3 regions of the Streptomyces sp. NPDC088400 genome follow, and region 2 is predicted to be linked to each of the others. Evidence: riboswitches for the same ligand, from Rfam matches in the RefSeq annotation. Region 2 holds a riboswitch; each other region holds the start of a gene.
The links. A riboswitch is a leader RNA that binds a small molecule or an ion and turns the genes downstream of it on or off. The one in region 2 is predicted to bind S-adenosylmethionine.

Region 1 (4,873 bases), on a different contig from region 2:
GTCGCGGTAGATCTTCAGGTCCTGCCGGGACGGGTAGGCGAAGGCGATGTGGACGACGCGCTCGCGCCATTCGGGACGGTCGGTCAGCAGCTGGCGGTAGGCGTGCAGGCCTCGGACGATGTTCTTGGACAGTTCCGTACGGTCCACCCGGACGATGATCTTCCGGTCCGTGCCCGCGCCCGCGTCCGCGCCCCGGTCCGCGCCCCCGCCCGTACTCGCGCCCCCACCGATCTGCTCGCGCAGCGCGCCCAGACGCTCGTCCACGTCCGGGCGGTGCGCGCGCTCGCGCAGGAAGTCGGCGTCGGCGCCCAGGCCGTGCACCCCGATGCGGGTGTTGCCGGTCCCGCCCAGCAGCTCCGTACAGCAGGCCGTGAAGGCGTCCGCCCAGCGCCGGGTCAGGAAGGCCGCGCGGTCCGCGCCGAGGATGCCGCGCAGCAGCTGGCGCGCGATGTCGTCGGGCAGCATCCGGAAGTAGTCGACGGGCGCCCACGGCGTGTGCGAGAAGTGCCCGATCCGCAGGTCAGGCCGGAGCGCCCGGAGCATTCCGGGCACCAGTGCCAGGTGGTAGTCCTGCACCAGCACGGCCGCGCCCTCGCCCGCCTCGTCGGCCAGCGCCTCGGCGAAGGCGCGGTTGTACGTCTCGTACGACGCCCACTGCGCGCGGAACTCCGGGCCGAAGGACGGCTCCAGCGGGGTCTGGTAGAGCAGGTGGTGGACGAACCAGAGCGTGGAGTTGGCGACCCCGTTGTAGGCGTCGGCGAACACGTCCGGCGCGATGCCCAGCATGCGCACGCGCTGTCCGCCCGTGTCGGCGGTGTCGAGCCGGCCGCCCGTGCGCCGTACGGCCTCCCGGTCGCCGTCCCCGAGCGCCGCGCACACCCACACCGCGTCCGTATCGGGCCCGATGGCCGACAGGCCGGACACCAGCCCGCCCCCGCCGCGCTTCGCGGCCAGCTCGCCGTCGTCACGCAGGGTGTACGAGACGGGGCCACGGTTGGACGCGACGAGAACCTGGGCGGCTTGCTCTGAGGCCATGTGCCGAAACCTAGCCCGTCCAGGAAACGCTCAAACGTACGGACGCGGTCCGGTGCGCGTGAGTCCGCCCATACGGCGCCGCCCCCGCGCACACCCGCCGCCCCGGCGGTGCGCCCCTACGCCGCGCGCCCGGCCGTGTACTCCGCGATCTCCCGCACCGGCGGCCGCTCCTCCGTGTCCACGGCATGCGTACGCGGTACGAAACCGTCCTCGCCCCGCTCGAACTGCGTCAGCACCGGACGTATCAAGTGCCCACGGGACAAGCGGAGTTGAGCCGTACGGTAGATCGCCGCAGCCATCCGCCCCAGCGCCCGGTCGTCCTGGTGGCGGTGGACCCGTACCCCCACGTCGACCTGCGCCATCGCGTCCAGCCCCACCGTGTGCAGCGTGTCCACCAGCAGCCCCAGCTCCACGCCGTATCCGACGGGGAACGGCAGCCGCTCCAGCAGCGAGCGCCGCGCCGCGTACTCGCCGCCCAGGGGCTGTACGAAGCCGGCCAGCTGCGGCCAGTGCAGATTGAGCAGGGGCCGCGCCATCAGCTCGGTCACCCGCCCGCCCTGCCCGCTCGCCGCCCCCGGAGAGCCCAGGGAACCCGGTGAGCCGGTGGCCCCCGGCCCGCCCAGCGGCCGGTCGTACATCGCCTTCACGAAGTGCACATCCTGATCCGTGAGCAGCGGACCGACGATCCCGGACACGAAGTCCGGTGAGAACCGCTTCAGATCGGCGTCCACGAAGCACACGATGTCACCGCTCGTCACCAGCAGCGACCGCCACAGCACCTCGCCCTTGCCCGGAAGCGCGGGCAGCCGGGGCAGGATGCTGTCCCGGTGCACCACCCGCGCGCCCGCCGCCCCGGCGACCTCGGACGTACGGTCGGTGGAACCGGAATCGATCACTACCAGTTCATCGACGAGCGCCACCTTCTCCATCAGCTCGCGCCGGATGACGGAGACGATTTCGCCGACTGTTTCCTCCTCGTTCAGCGCAGGCAGCACCACGCTCACCGTGGTGCCGCGCGCGGCCTTCGCCGCCAGAAGCCGGTCGAGCGTACGGTCTGCCGCTGACCAGGAACGCCTGGTCAGCCAGTGCTCCACCTCTTCCAGCACGGTCGAAACTCCCTGAGCGTGTGCCATGAACGTGATCCATCTCGCGGTGCGGACGACTATCTCCACCATCCGCCCCTTCGGTTACAGTCTTGAACAACGCGTATGACCACCGCATGCCGGGGTCATCACGCCGAAAAACGCATCGGATCCAGGTTCCGGTGCCATAGCGCTCATCCAGAGGGACTGAGGGAACGGCCCGTTGAAGTCCCGGCAACCCTCCCGCCGACCATGCAGAGGTCACGGTGGGGAAGGTGCCAATTCCGTCTTGTGGCGAAGTACGTCACGAGGAAGATGAGGAGAAAGGGCCTCGCCTCCATGGCTGTGCAGACTGTCCCCAACGACAACGCCGACACCGGTGCGTCCGTTGATCTTGGACCCGCCGCCGCCCTCTCGTGCCGCGAATGCGGAGAGCGTTTCGGCCTCGGTCCCATTTTCGCCTGCGCGAGCTGTTTCGGGCCGCTCGAAGTCGCGTACGACCTGCCGAGCGGCAGCCCCGAAGAGCTGAAGAAGCGCATCGCGGAGGGCCCGGACAACATCTGGCGCTACGCCCCGCTCCTTCCCGTACCGGCCGATGTGGCCACGAAGCCGAACATCAACCCCGGCTTCACCAAGCTGGTCAAGGCCGACAACCTGGCCCGTGAGCTGGGTGTCACCGGTTCCCTGCACATCAAGGACGACTCCGGCAACCCGACGCACTCCTTCAAGGACCGCGTCGTCGCCATCGCCGTCGAAGCCGCCCGCGTCTTCGGCTTCACCACGCTCTCCTGCTCCTCCACCGGCAACCTGGCCGGCGCCGTCGGCGCCGCCGCCGCCCGGGCCGGCTTCCGCTCCTGCGTGTTCATCCCGCACGACCTGGAGCAGGGCAAGGTCGTCATGGCCGCCGTCTACGGCGGTGAACTGGTCGGCATCGAGGGCAACTACGACGACGTGAACCGGTTCTGCTCCGAGCTCATCGGCGACCCGCTGGGCGAGGGCTGGGGTTTCGTCAACGTCAACCTCCGGCCGTACTACGGCGAGGGCTCCAAGACCCTCGCGTACGAGATCTGCGAGCAGCTCGGCTGGCAGCTGCCGGACCAGCTCGTCATCCCGATCGCCTCCGGATCGCAGCTCACGAAGATCGACAAGGGTCTTCAGGAGCTGATCAAGCTGGGCCTGGTCGAGGACAAGCCGTACAAGATCTTCGGCGCGCAGGCCGAGGGCTGCTCGCCGGTGTCCACCGCCTTCAAGGCGGGCCACGATGTCGTACGGCCGCAGAAGCCGGCCACCATCGCCAAGTCCCTGGCGATCGGCAACCCGGCCGACGGCCCGTACGTCCTGGACATCGCCCGCCGCACCGGCGGCGCGGTCGAGGACGTCAACGACGAGCAGATCGTGGACGCGATCAAGCTGCTGGCGCGCACCGAGGGGATCTTCGCGGAGACGGCGGGCGGCGTGACCGTCGGCGTGACGAAGAAGCTGATCGACGCCGGTCTGCTCGACCCGACGCTGACGACCGTGGTCCTCAACACCGGCGACGGGCTCAAGACGCTGGACGCCGTGGCTCCGACGACCGGGCCTTCGGCGACCATCCGCCCGAGCCTGGACGCGTTCCGCGCCGCCGGTCTGGCCCACTGAGCGCCACCGCCGGCCGCCGCCCGCCACCATCCGTGGCCGCGCCCCCGCACTCGCACCTCGTACTCAAGAAAGGCCCCACCATGAGCGTCAAGGTCCGCATCCCCACCATCCTCCGTACGTACACCGGTGGCCAGGCCGAGGTCGCGGCGGAGGGCGCGACCCTCTCCGACGTCATCCAGTCCCTGGAGAAGGAGCACCCCGGCATCGCCGCCCGCGTCCTGGACGACCAGGGCAAGCTGCGCCGCTTCGTGAACGTGTACGTCAACGACGACGACGTCCGCTTCGAGCAGGGCCTGGAGACCGCCACCCCGGACGGGGCCGGCGTCTCGATCATCCCGGCGGTCGCCGGAGGCTGACCCGACGCCTCCTGGCGCGGTATCGGTATCGCACGACCGGAATGGCCCCCTCCGCACGAGAAGCGGAGGGGGCCATTCTGAATGGTTGAGCACGGTAGAGTATGGGAACGCCCCTACATTTCTCGCCCCGAGCGCATACGAGAACGCGACAACATCGGGGCGAAGTCCTGGTGCCCTATGTGCCGTACGCGCACTTTGCCCGGCCCGACTTGCCCCGGAACGCAGTGAATTGATCACTATGCGTGTTCAGCCATGCCCGGATTTCTCGTCCGATTGACCTGTTGCAGAGGGCAGTTGGGCGGATACATTCAGCCGCGGTCGACGCGTTACGGCGCGAAGTGTGGTCCTCCCGAGGACCAGTACTAGGGGAGTTAGGCATGGCTCAGGGCACCGTCAAGTGGTTCAACGCGGAGAAGGGCTACGGCTTCATCGCGGTAGACGGTGGTGCGGATGTTTTCGTCCACTACAGCGCGATTCAGATGGACGGTTACCGCACCCTTGAAGAAGGTCAGCGAGTGGAGTTCGAGATCTCGCAGGGCCAGAAGGGTCCGCAGGCGGACATGGTCAAGCTCGCCGTCTGATCCCGGCGCGATCGGCCACCGACGCACTCACGCCGAGGGGTCCGTATCCCAGCACATGGGGTACGGGCCCTTCGTGCGTCCCCGTTCCCTGGCCGCGTCCGGGTCGACGGCGGTGCTTCGAGGCGCTTGCGCCCATCCGTCTCCCGGCCACCGCCCCCATCGATGCCTCTTCGAGGCGCTT
Region 2 (4,873 bases):
CGGCGACCGTCCGCTGCCCGTCCGCCCGGAACGCCCCGGGGCCGCTGCCGTACGCCATGACACCGGCGGCGGCGAGGGTCAGCGGGACACCGGCGGCCAGGGTGGTCCACCGCTTGCGGGGGTGGGTCGTACTGCGTATCTCATTCATGGATTCTTCCGATCTGTGTCGGCCACGGTGGGGGAAGAGATACGGAGTAGTTGCCGCCGGCGCGACGAAGGTTGCCGCGCACCGGCCCAGGAACAGAGAGACGTCCCCGACGGGCCCGGCAGGGATCCCGTGACGCGGGCACCGGCCAGGGGCCGCGTCGCCGGGTACTCCCGCGCGGATCGACATCAGGCCGGGGTAGGACGTACCGGAGCCGCCTCGGGTGACGACCCAGGACTTGCCTCTCCCTCCAGCCCGTACGTTCCTGGAGCAGGGCGGCTTCGTACTCGTTGGTGAACAAGAGCCGTACTCCTCGAAGTTGGTGCCCGCCGCACCCACCAACACCGGGGGGAGCACCGAGCACCCCCAGGCCGAAGGTGATGTTCGCCGCGACGCCTCCTCGGCGTACCTCCAAGTCGTCGACGAGGAAGGACAGGGATACGGTGGCCAGCCGCTCGGGGATGAGCTGTTCGGCGAACGGACCGGGGAACACGGTCAGATGGTCCGTGGCGATGGAGCCGGTGACGGCTGTCGGCATATCAGGCCCCCACGGCCTCGCGCAGGGCTCCCGCGCGGTCGGTCCGCTCCCAGGTGAAGCCGGGCAGCGTACGGCCGAAGTGACGGTACGCAGCGGTCTGTGCGTAGATCGGCCTGAGCAGGTCGAGGTCGCGGATGACGGCGGCCGGACGGAGGTCGGACACCTCACTGATGGCGGCCTCGATACGGGGCATGGGAACGGTGTTCGTACCGAACGCTCGATGAAGAGGCCGACCGGCTCGGCTTGCCGATCGCGTAGGCGACCTGGACCTCACAGCGGGCCGCGAGCCCGGCGGCGACGACGTTCTTGGCGACCCAGCGCGTCGCGTACGCCGTGGACCGGTCGACCTTGGAGGGGGTCTTGCCGAAGAAGGCACCACCGCCGTGGCGGGCCTGGCCGCCGTAGGTGTCCATGGCCGGTCCGCCCGTGGCTGATCCACATCTGCACCGCGCGCTAGGGTTCTCGCCCTGACGCTTGCCCCATCAGGTGGGCCTGACCGGCAAGGCGCCGTGCGGGCTGTATGTCGTCATCACTCGTCATGTCTTCATGATGTCCCCTCAGCGGGAGCGGGAGCGGGAGCGGGAGCGGAGGGCGGAGGGCGGAGCGGTTCTGTCGGGGCGTGCGGCAGGCTTCGCTATTGGTGCCCGGTGAGAGGGCAGGGTCTGCTGTCTGGGGACCAGTTGGGGACCACACGGTGTGCGCGGGACCGAACGGCGCGGGCGACAGCACACAGCTTGCTCCCTCGTTTAGTCCGTTTACGTGTTTCTTGGGAACCAGTTGGGGACCGCGGGGGTTCAGGGCCTGTCCGGCGATGCGCCCGCCGCGGGGTTCGGTGAAGAGCCGGCCTCCGCGGCGGGGCCGGCGGCGAGGATGCGCTCGGCGACGAGGGCGTATCTCCTCGATGGCCCAGTGTGCGCCCCCTGCCCCCCTGTCCCCGGCCTCCCGCCGCACCGAAGCGTGGGCGGGTCAACAGGGCCTGACTCAGGGCGAGTTCGGCTATTGGCCGACCGGACTCTACCCATCGGTAACCCTTGGCTGTCACGATGTGCCCGACACATCGGCCCCACCCCTCACCCAAGGAGACCGATATGGCGGCACTCGGCCTGCTCAGAAGCCTCACCACGACCGCGGTTCTCACCACGGCGATCGCGGCGGGCACCGCTCTTCCCGCCCTGGCCGCTCCCTCCGCCCCGGCGGCCACCCCGGCCGCCGTCGACACCGCGGCAGCTGCGAAGCCCGACTACGCGACCTGGCAGGCCGACATCGCCGCTGTCATGGACCAGGCCGACTCCTACATCGCCGGACGTCTCGCCTCGGTGCCCGCCGGCCAGAAACCCGCCATAGTCCTGGACATCGACAACACCTCGCTGGAAACCGACTATTCGTCGGCCTTGCCGACCCCGGCGATCCGGCGGACCCTCGCCCTGGCGGACTTCGCGCACGACCGCGGCGTCAAGATCTTCTTCGTATCGGCCCGCCCCGACCTCATCCAGTCGATCACCAAGTACAACCTGACATCGGTCGGCTACACGGTCGACGGGCTCTACGGCCGGTCGATCGGCGACCTGTTCACGGAGGTGAGCGCGTTCAAGACGGCCCAGCGCGTGAAGATCGAGAAGAACGGCTACACGATCATCGCCAACATCGGCAACAACACCACCGACCTGACCGGCGGCCACGCCGAACGCACCTTCAAGCTCCCCGATTACGACGGCCAGCTCTCTTGACCTGACTCTCCTGACCTGAGCACCCGACTCACGTCGTCGTTGGCGGAGGAGGTCCCGGAACGAGGGGCGACGGCCGTGCGCCGGCCTCGTCCCTCAGTTCATCCGCTCCGCTGACGGTTTTGAAGTACCCAGCGGCGATCAGACCTGCCAGGGAAGCCCGTCACCGGGCGCGGGGCGTGCACGGTCAGGGTGCGGGCGGGGAACTTCATGACGCCGCACGCTCGTCGCGCGCCTCGTCGGGGTGGGCCAGGCCCAGGTGGTCGCGCAGAGTGGTGCCCTCGTACTCCGTGCGGTACACGCCGCGTTCCTGGAGCAGTGGGACTACCTGGTCGGCGAAGGCGTCGAGGCCGCCGAGGGTGATGTGCGGGACGAGGATGAAGCCGTCACTGGCGTCGGCCTGGACGAGGTCGTCGATGGTCCGGGCGACGGTGGCCGGGGAGCCGACGAAGTTCTGCCGGTTGCCGGTCTCGATGACCAGGTCCCGGATCGACCACTGGTTGGCGGCGGCGAGTTCGCGCCACTCGCGGGCCGTGGCCGACGGGTCGCGGTACATCCGTACCTGGGCGCGCCCGCGGGCGATGGTGTGCTCGCCGAGGTCGGGATCGATGTCGGGGAGCGGTCCGTCGGGGTCGTACGCGGACAGGTCCCGGTTCCAGACGAACTCCAGGTGCTTGATGGCCGTGGCCCCGCTCACCTGCCGGCGGCGCACCTCATGGGCCAGTTCCTCCGCCTCGGCGTCGGTGTCGCCGAGCACGAAGCTCGCGGCGGGCAGGATCAGCAGCTGGTCGCGGTCGCGGCCGTACCGGGCCAGGCGGCCCTTGAGGCCGGCGTAGAACGCCTTGCCCTCCTTGAGGGTGGCGTACCGGCTGAAGATGGCGCCGGCGCTCGACGCGGCGAACTCGCGTCCCTCGTCGGAGTCGCCGGCCTGGAAGATCACCGGGCGGCACTGCGGGCTGCGCGGTACGTTGAACTGCCCCTGGATGTCGAAGTGCCGGCCCTGGTGCACGAAGGCTCCGGCCCGCGCGTCCCGCAGGAAGGTACCGGTCTCCCGGTCGGCGACGATCTCGTCCCCGCGCCACGGCGCGGGTTCGCCCGCTCATGTGGTCATCGGCCCCGGCCCGCAGACAAGCAACCCTTCCACCGCGACAGGGTGCTCCGGGTGACGACCGGTCCCGCCGGCGCGGCGGGGCAAGCGCGGTCTCGCGTCTCGCGAGCCCGGAGGCAAGACGGGTGGCAATGCCCAGGAACGGCTTGACGAGGCGCCTGCACATCGATCTGTTGCGTGTCTCCAGCGCTTACTGACCCACCACCGGCCCGTGCGATCCGGAGTCCGTTCGGTCCGGCCGTTCGGTCCGGGGTCCGTGCGGTCCGGACCGGTGTGAAAAGCGCAGTCGCTCCGCATTCGGTCGCTGGTGCCCACAAGGCGGCGGTGGCCTCCTCGTTCCCCAAGGGAGAGTCATGCCCGAGACAGCTTCGCGCAACTCCAGCACCGCCACGTCCAGTGGCTGTCACCAGAGTTCGTCCGCTTCGGGGCTCCGCCCCGGGACGGGCGCGGCGTCCCCCCGTCCGCACCGCTTCCAGAGCCGGATCGGCGTCGGCCTCGCCGGCGGCTTCTACCCGACACCGCACCGCTACGACCTCTACCTGTCGGCGAGTTGTCCCGGCTCACTGCGAATCTCGATCACCCTCGACCTGCTCGGCCTCAAGGACTCGGTCGCCACCACGCTTTTGACGCACCCCGCCGAGACACCCGAAGCCTTCGCCTCACTGCGCGGTGCGTACGAGGCCACGGTGCACCACTACGACGGGCCGCTGACCGCGCCCGCGCTGCGCGACCGCTGGAGCGGACGCATCGTCAGTAACGATACGGCCGACATCCTCTGCGACCTCGCGGGCCTGCTCTCCGGACACGACGGAGCCTGCCCCTCCGCCCTCAACCCGCCGGCTCTCGCCCCGGACATCGACGTCCTCCGCGACCTGCTGGACCGGGACGTCACCCCGGCCGCCCAGTCCTCGGGGCGAGCGGCGGCACTGAGCCTGCTGGACCGTCAACTCGCCACATCTCCCTACGCGTTGGGTGAGGACCTGACGGCCGCGGACGTGGACCTGTGGGTAGCGCTCGTCCATCTCGGCCCGGCCGGCACCCTCTGCTCGTACCCCCGGCTCCGGGACTACGTAAGCCGCCTCGGTGAGCACCCCGCCTTCGAGGGCAGGAACGAGGCGCTGTCCGACGCGGCGTGAGCCCCCGGGCCCAGGCCCGTCGAGAGGCCGGGACGGGCGGTACAACCATCCGTACCGTTCGCGGGTCACATCAAGTGGGAGCAAACCGCTCCCAGGGACACAAGGGGGAAATATGAGAATCACGCGTAATGTCGCTGCCGTCGGGGCGTTCGCCGCGCTGGCGGTGGGCGCGGGGACCGTGTTCAGCACGACCGCCTCCGCCGCACCCAACGTCACACCGCA
Region 3 (4,873 bases), on a different contig from region 2:
CGACGGCGCCCGCGTCATCTTCGGCCCGGCCGGTCACGCTCTTCCGCAGCTGCGGATCGGTGTGAACGCCGAGGGCAACCTCGAGGCGCTCGGCGACTTCGACGAGCCCGTCGGTCCTGCCTTCTGGGAGCGCGGATGAGTACCACCACTGCTACGGACGACAAAAAGCGCCAGGCACCCGCGGGTGAGCGGGTCGCCGACTGGGCCGACGGCCGGCTGGGGATCTACTCCCTGGCCAAGGCCAACATGCGGAAGATCTTCCCGGACCACTGGTCCTTCATGCTCGGCGAGATCTGCCTCTACAGCTTCATCATCCTCATCCTCACGGGTGTGTACCTGACGCTGTTCTTCCACCCGTCGATGAACGAGGTGGAGTACCACGGCGGTTACATCCCGCTCCAGGGGCAGATGATGTCGGAGGCGTTCGCCTCCACGCTGGACATCAGCTTCGATGTCCGCGGTGGTCTGCTGATCCGGCAGATCCACCACTGGTCCGCGCTGATCTTCCTCGCGGCCATGCTCGTCCACATGATGCGAGTCTTCTTCACGGGTGCGTTCCGCAAGCCCCGTGAGGTCAACTGGGTGTTCGGCTTCCTGCTGTTCGTCCTGGGCATGTTCACCGGCTTCACCGGTTACTCGCTCCCGGACGACCTGCTCTCCGGCACCGGCGTCCGGTTCATGCAGGGCGCGGTCCTGTCGGTCCCGATCGTCGGAACGTACCTGTCGATGTTCCTGTTCGGCGGGGAGTTCCCCGGCGGCGACTTCGTGGCCCGCTTCTACTCGGTCCACATCCTGTTGCTGCCCGGCATCATGCTCGGCCTCGTCGTGGCCCACCTGATCCTGGTCTTCTACCACAAGCACACGCAGTTCGCGGGCCCCGGCAAGACGGAGAAGAACGTCGTCGGCATGCCGCTGCTGCCGGTCTACATGGCCAAGGCCGGAGGCTTCTTCTTCCTGGTCTTCGGACTCATCACGATCGTCTCGGCCATCGCCACGATCAACCCGATCTGGGCGATCGGCCCGTACCGCCCGGACCAGGTGTCCACCGGCGCCCAGCCCGACTGGTACATGGGCTTCTCCGAGGGCCTCATCCGTGTGATGCCCGGCTGGGAGATCAACTTCGCGGGCCACACCCTCGTCCTGGGTGTCTTCATCCCGCTGGTCATCTTCCCGCTGGTGCTGGTCGCGATCGCGGTCTACCCGTTCATCGAGTCCTGGGTCACCGGCGACAAGCGCGAGCACCACATCCTGGACCGCCCGCGCAACGTACCGACCCGTACCGCGTTCGGTGTGGCCTGGCTGACGTGGTACTTCGTACTGCTCGTCGGCGGCGGCAACGACCTGTGGGCGACGCACTTCCATCTGTCGATCAACGCGATCACCTGGTTCGTCCGGATCGCCTTCTTCGTCGGACCGGTCATCGCCTTCATCGTCACCAAGCGGATCTGCCTGGGTCTCCAGCGCCGCGACGCCGAGAAGGTGCTGCACGGACGCGAGTCCGGTGTCATCAAGCGGCTGCCGCACGGTGAGTTCGTCGAGGTCCACACCCCGCTGGAGCAGGGAGACCTGCACAAGCTCACCGCGCACGAGCAGTACGCGCCCGCCGAGATCGGTGCCACCGTCGACGAGAACGGTGTGCGGCGCAAGGTGAAGCCCGCCGAGAAGCTCAAGGCGAAGCTCAGCAAGGGCTACTACGGCGAGGGGAACCAGATCCCCAAGCCCACCGCCGAGGAGTACAAGGAGATCACCAGCGGCCACGGCCACCACTGATCCCACCCGGCCAATCCAGGTCGCCACCACCGAGGGCCCCGGCCCGGTCTCCCGAGAGGGAACCGGCCGGGGCCCTCGGCGTTGTCCGGAGTGCGGGCATCGGGCATGTCGGCACCCTGCGCGCCGATAGGCTTGAGACAGGGCCCTACCGCGTCCCCAACCCAGACGAAAACCCAGGAGCGAGCATGAGCGCTGTTACCCCCGTCGGAGGCGACACCGTGGCGGCGTACTCCTGGCCGGGTGTGCTGGACGCGCTGCTCAGCGGCGCCGACCAGAGCGCGGACGCCACCGCCTGGGCGATGGACCGGATCATGAGCGGCGCGGCCACCGACGCGCAGATCGCCGGTTTCGCGGTGGCCCTGCGTGCCAAGGGCGAGACCGTCGCGGAGATCACCGGTCTCGTACGGGCGATGTACGCGCACGCCCAGTTGATCGACGTACCGGGCCGGAGCGTCGACATCGTCGGCACCGGCGGCGACGGCGCCAAGACCGTCAACATCTCCACCATGTCCGCGATCGTGGTGGCGGGCACCGGCGCGAAGGTCGTCAAACACGGTAACCGGGCCGCGTCCTCGGCCAGCGGAGCGTCCGACGTACTGGAGAAGCTCGGCGTCAACCTGGAACTGCCCCCGCAGCGCGTCGCCCAGGTCGCCGAGGAAGCGGGCATCACCTTCTGCTTCGCGGTGAAGTTCCACCCCGCCCTGCGCTACGTGGCGGCCGCCCGCCGCGAACTGGGCATCCGCACCACCTTCAACTTCCTCGGCCCGCTCACCAACCCGGCGAAGGTACGCGCACAGGCGACCGGCGTCGCCGACGCCCGGATGGCGCCCATCATGGCGGGCGTGCTGGCCGAACGGGGCGCGTCCGCACTGGTCTTCCGGGGCGACGACGGCCTCGACGAACTGACCACCACGGCCACGTCCCGGGTATGGGTCGTACGGGACGGACAGGTCACCGAGGAGCCCTTCGACCCACGGCAGGTGGGCCTGGAGCTGGTACCGGTCGAGGCACTGCGGGGCGCGGACGCGTCGTACAACGCGGACGTCGCCCGCCGGCTGCTGGCCGGCGAAACCGGTCCCGTACGCGACGCGGTGCTGCTCAACTCGGCGGCGGCGCTGGTGGCGTTGGACCCGACGGGGGACTCGCTGGAGCTGCAACTGGCGGCGGGGATCGCGAGGGCGGCGGAGTCGATCGACTCGGGGGCGGCGGGACGGGCGCTGACGCGCTGGGTCACGGCGAGCAACATGTAGCCGTCCGGCGGGGGCGGTGTCGCCGTCCGGCGGGGCGTGGTCGGGGTGCGTTGTTGGCTGGGGCCGGTGGTTCGGTGCGGGTTGTTGCCGGGTGCCGCTCCGGGGTCATGTCCTGCACTGCATGATTTACGCCGCGTGCGGCTTTGTTCTTCGTGTGACGGCTCGTGAGCGGCACAAATCACGCTTTACGTTCCGGACACGACCCCTGCGCGACCCCCTTCACCGCCCGCCACAGACCACCCCAGCGCGCCAGGGCCGTACCCCCACCGGGCAGGCGGGGATCCGGCGGGAGGGGGTCGGGGTCGCAGGAGGTGACGTGTCCGGACGTAGAGCGTGATTTGTGGCGCACACCGGCCCGCACCCTGAAAACAAACCCGCACGCGCCGTAAATCATGCAGTCCGGACATGCGCCTCCGGAGGCCCCGGCACCCGCACCCACCACACACCGCACCCGCCACCGAGCCGTACCCGCACCCCCCCGCCGGACGGCGAGACCGCGTCCCGCATCGCGGACACCCCCTGCTCCCTCTCGGCACGCTGTGCCATACTCTCGGCCAAGGTCATGAGTGACAGCGATTAAGGCCCCGGCTCGCTGTCCGGCAACCCTCCGTCCGTGGCGGGGTGCCCCGGGTGAAGACCAGGCCGTAGGCAGCGAGGTCTGCGGCAAGCGCGGACCCCTGTGATCTCTGGGGTCCTGGTCCTCAAGGGAGCAGCCTCGTGAGCAAGCGAATGCGCTAGGGCATCGACGCCCCTCTTCAACACACCTCCGCACGGTGTTCTCCGTGTGTCGAGGCAACCCCCGCACCGTCACGGTTCCGCCGTGCCCGCGGGTCCTTGAAGCCGTTTCGACTTGTCCTGCCGGGAGATTTCGCCATGTCCGCGTTCCTGAATGCCGCTACCACCGACTCCGCCGCCACCTCCGACGACCCCGCCTGCGCCGCGCCGCTTCCCGTCCTCGGGCGGGACGTCACCGTCCCGCTCGTCACCGGCGGCGAGGTCAGCTACGCCGCGCTCGATTACGCGGCCAGCGCCCCGGCGCTCCAGCGGGTGTGGGACGACGTCGCCGCCTATGCCCCGTACTACGGCAGTGTCCACCGCGGCGCCGGGTATCTCTCGCAGCTCTCCACGGACCTTTTCGAGAACAGCCGCCGCACGGTCGCGGAGTTTCTCGGCTGCCGCGCCGACGACCAGGTCGTCTTCACCCGCTCGACCACCGATTCGCTGAACCTGCTGGCCGGCGCGCTGCCCGCCGGCTGCGAGGTGTTCGTCTTCGAGACCGAGCACCACGCCTCGCTGCTGCCCTGGCGGGATGCGCGGGTGACGTTCCTGAACGCTCCCCGTACGCCCGAGGATGCCGTCGCCACGCTGGAGCGCGCGCTCGCCGGGAGGGACCCTCAGGGGCCGGCGCTGGTGTGTGTCACCGGCGCGTCCAATGTCACCGGTGAGCTGTGGCCCGTACGGGAGTTGGCCGCCGCCGCGCATGCCCAGGGGGCCCGGATCGTTCTCGACGCCGCGCAGCTCGTGCCGCATCACGCGGTGGACATCGCCGAGCTGGATGTCGACTGGATCGCCTTCTCCGGGCACAAGCTGTACGCGCCGTTCGGCTCCGGAGTGCTCGCGGGCCGGTCCGACTGGCTTCAGGACGCGGAGCCGTATCTCGCGGGCGGCGGAGCCAGCCGTACGGTGGCACGCCGTGCCGATGGCGGGGTGGAGGTCGAGTGGCACACCACGGCCGCCCGGCACGAGGCCGGTTCGCCCAACGTGATCGGTGTGTACGCGATCGCCTCCGCCTGCAAGGCGCTCTCGGAGGCCGGGTTCGACGCGCTGGCGGCCCGTGAGCAGCGGCTGGTCGG

Region 1: linked by a shared signal. The riboswitch ahead of thrC (threonine synthase) and the one ahead of ACIQD6_RS08015 (glutathione S-transferase C-terminal domain-containing protein) in region 2 are both predicted to bind S-adenosylmethionine.
Region 3: linked by a shared signal. The riboswitch ahead of ACIQD6_RS13640 (aminotransferase class V-fold PLP-dependent enzyme) and the one ahead of ACIQD6_RS08015 (glutathione S-transferase C-terminal domain-containing protein) in region 2 are both predicted to bind S-adenosylmethionine.

What each region holds. Positions count from the first base shown of each region.
Region 1 is NZ_JBIVMZ010000008.1:257,437-262,309, reverse strand. It holds gene ACIQD6_RS21765 (trehalose-6-phosphate synthase) at 1-1,035, opposite strand, end outside; gene ACIQD6_RS21760 (glucosyl-3-phosphoglycerate synthase) at 1,152-2,141, opposite strand; SAM riboswitch class I at 2,309-2,439, shown strand; gene thrC (threonine synthase) at 2,457-3,755, shown strand; gene ACIQD6_RS21750 (ubiquitin-like small modifier protein 1) at 3,836-4,111, shown strand; gene ACIQD6_RS21745 (cold-shock protein) at 4,489-4,692, shown strand.
Region 2 is NZ_JBIVMZ010000002.1:875,292-880,164, forward strand. It holds gene ACIQD6_RS07990 (pectinesterase family protein) at 1-148, opposite strand, end outside; partial or broken gene ACIQD6_RS07995 (carbohydrate kinase family protein) at 452-683, opposite strand; partial or broken gene ACIQD6_RS08000 (methionine adenosyltransferase domain-containing protein) at 685-1,162, opposite strand; gene ACIQD6_RS08005 (HAD family acid phosphatase) at 1,772-2,410, shown strand; partial or broken gene ACIQD6_RS08010 (LLM class flavin-dependent oxidoreductase) at 2,616-3,488, opposite strand; SAM riboswitch class IV at 3,505-3,611, shown strand; gene ACIQD6_RS08015 (glutathione S-transferase C-terminal domain-containing protein) at 3,869-4,651, shown strand; gene ACIQD6_RS08020 (spore-associated protein) at 4,764-4,873, shown strand, end outside.
Region 3 is NZ_JBIVMZ010000004.1:522,878-527,750, forward strand. It holds gene ACIQD6_RS13625 (Rieske 2Fe-2S domain-containing protein) at 1-139, shown strand, start outside; gene ACIQD6_RS13630 (cytochrome bc complex cytochrome b subunit) at 136-1,770, shown strand; gene trpD (anthranilate phosphoribosyltransferase) at 1,956-3,020, shown strand; SAM riboswitch class IV at 3,579-3,696, shown strand; gene ACIQD6_RS13640 (aminotransferase class V-fold PLP-dependent enzyme) at 3,894-4,873, shown strand, end outside.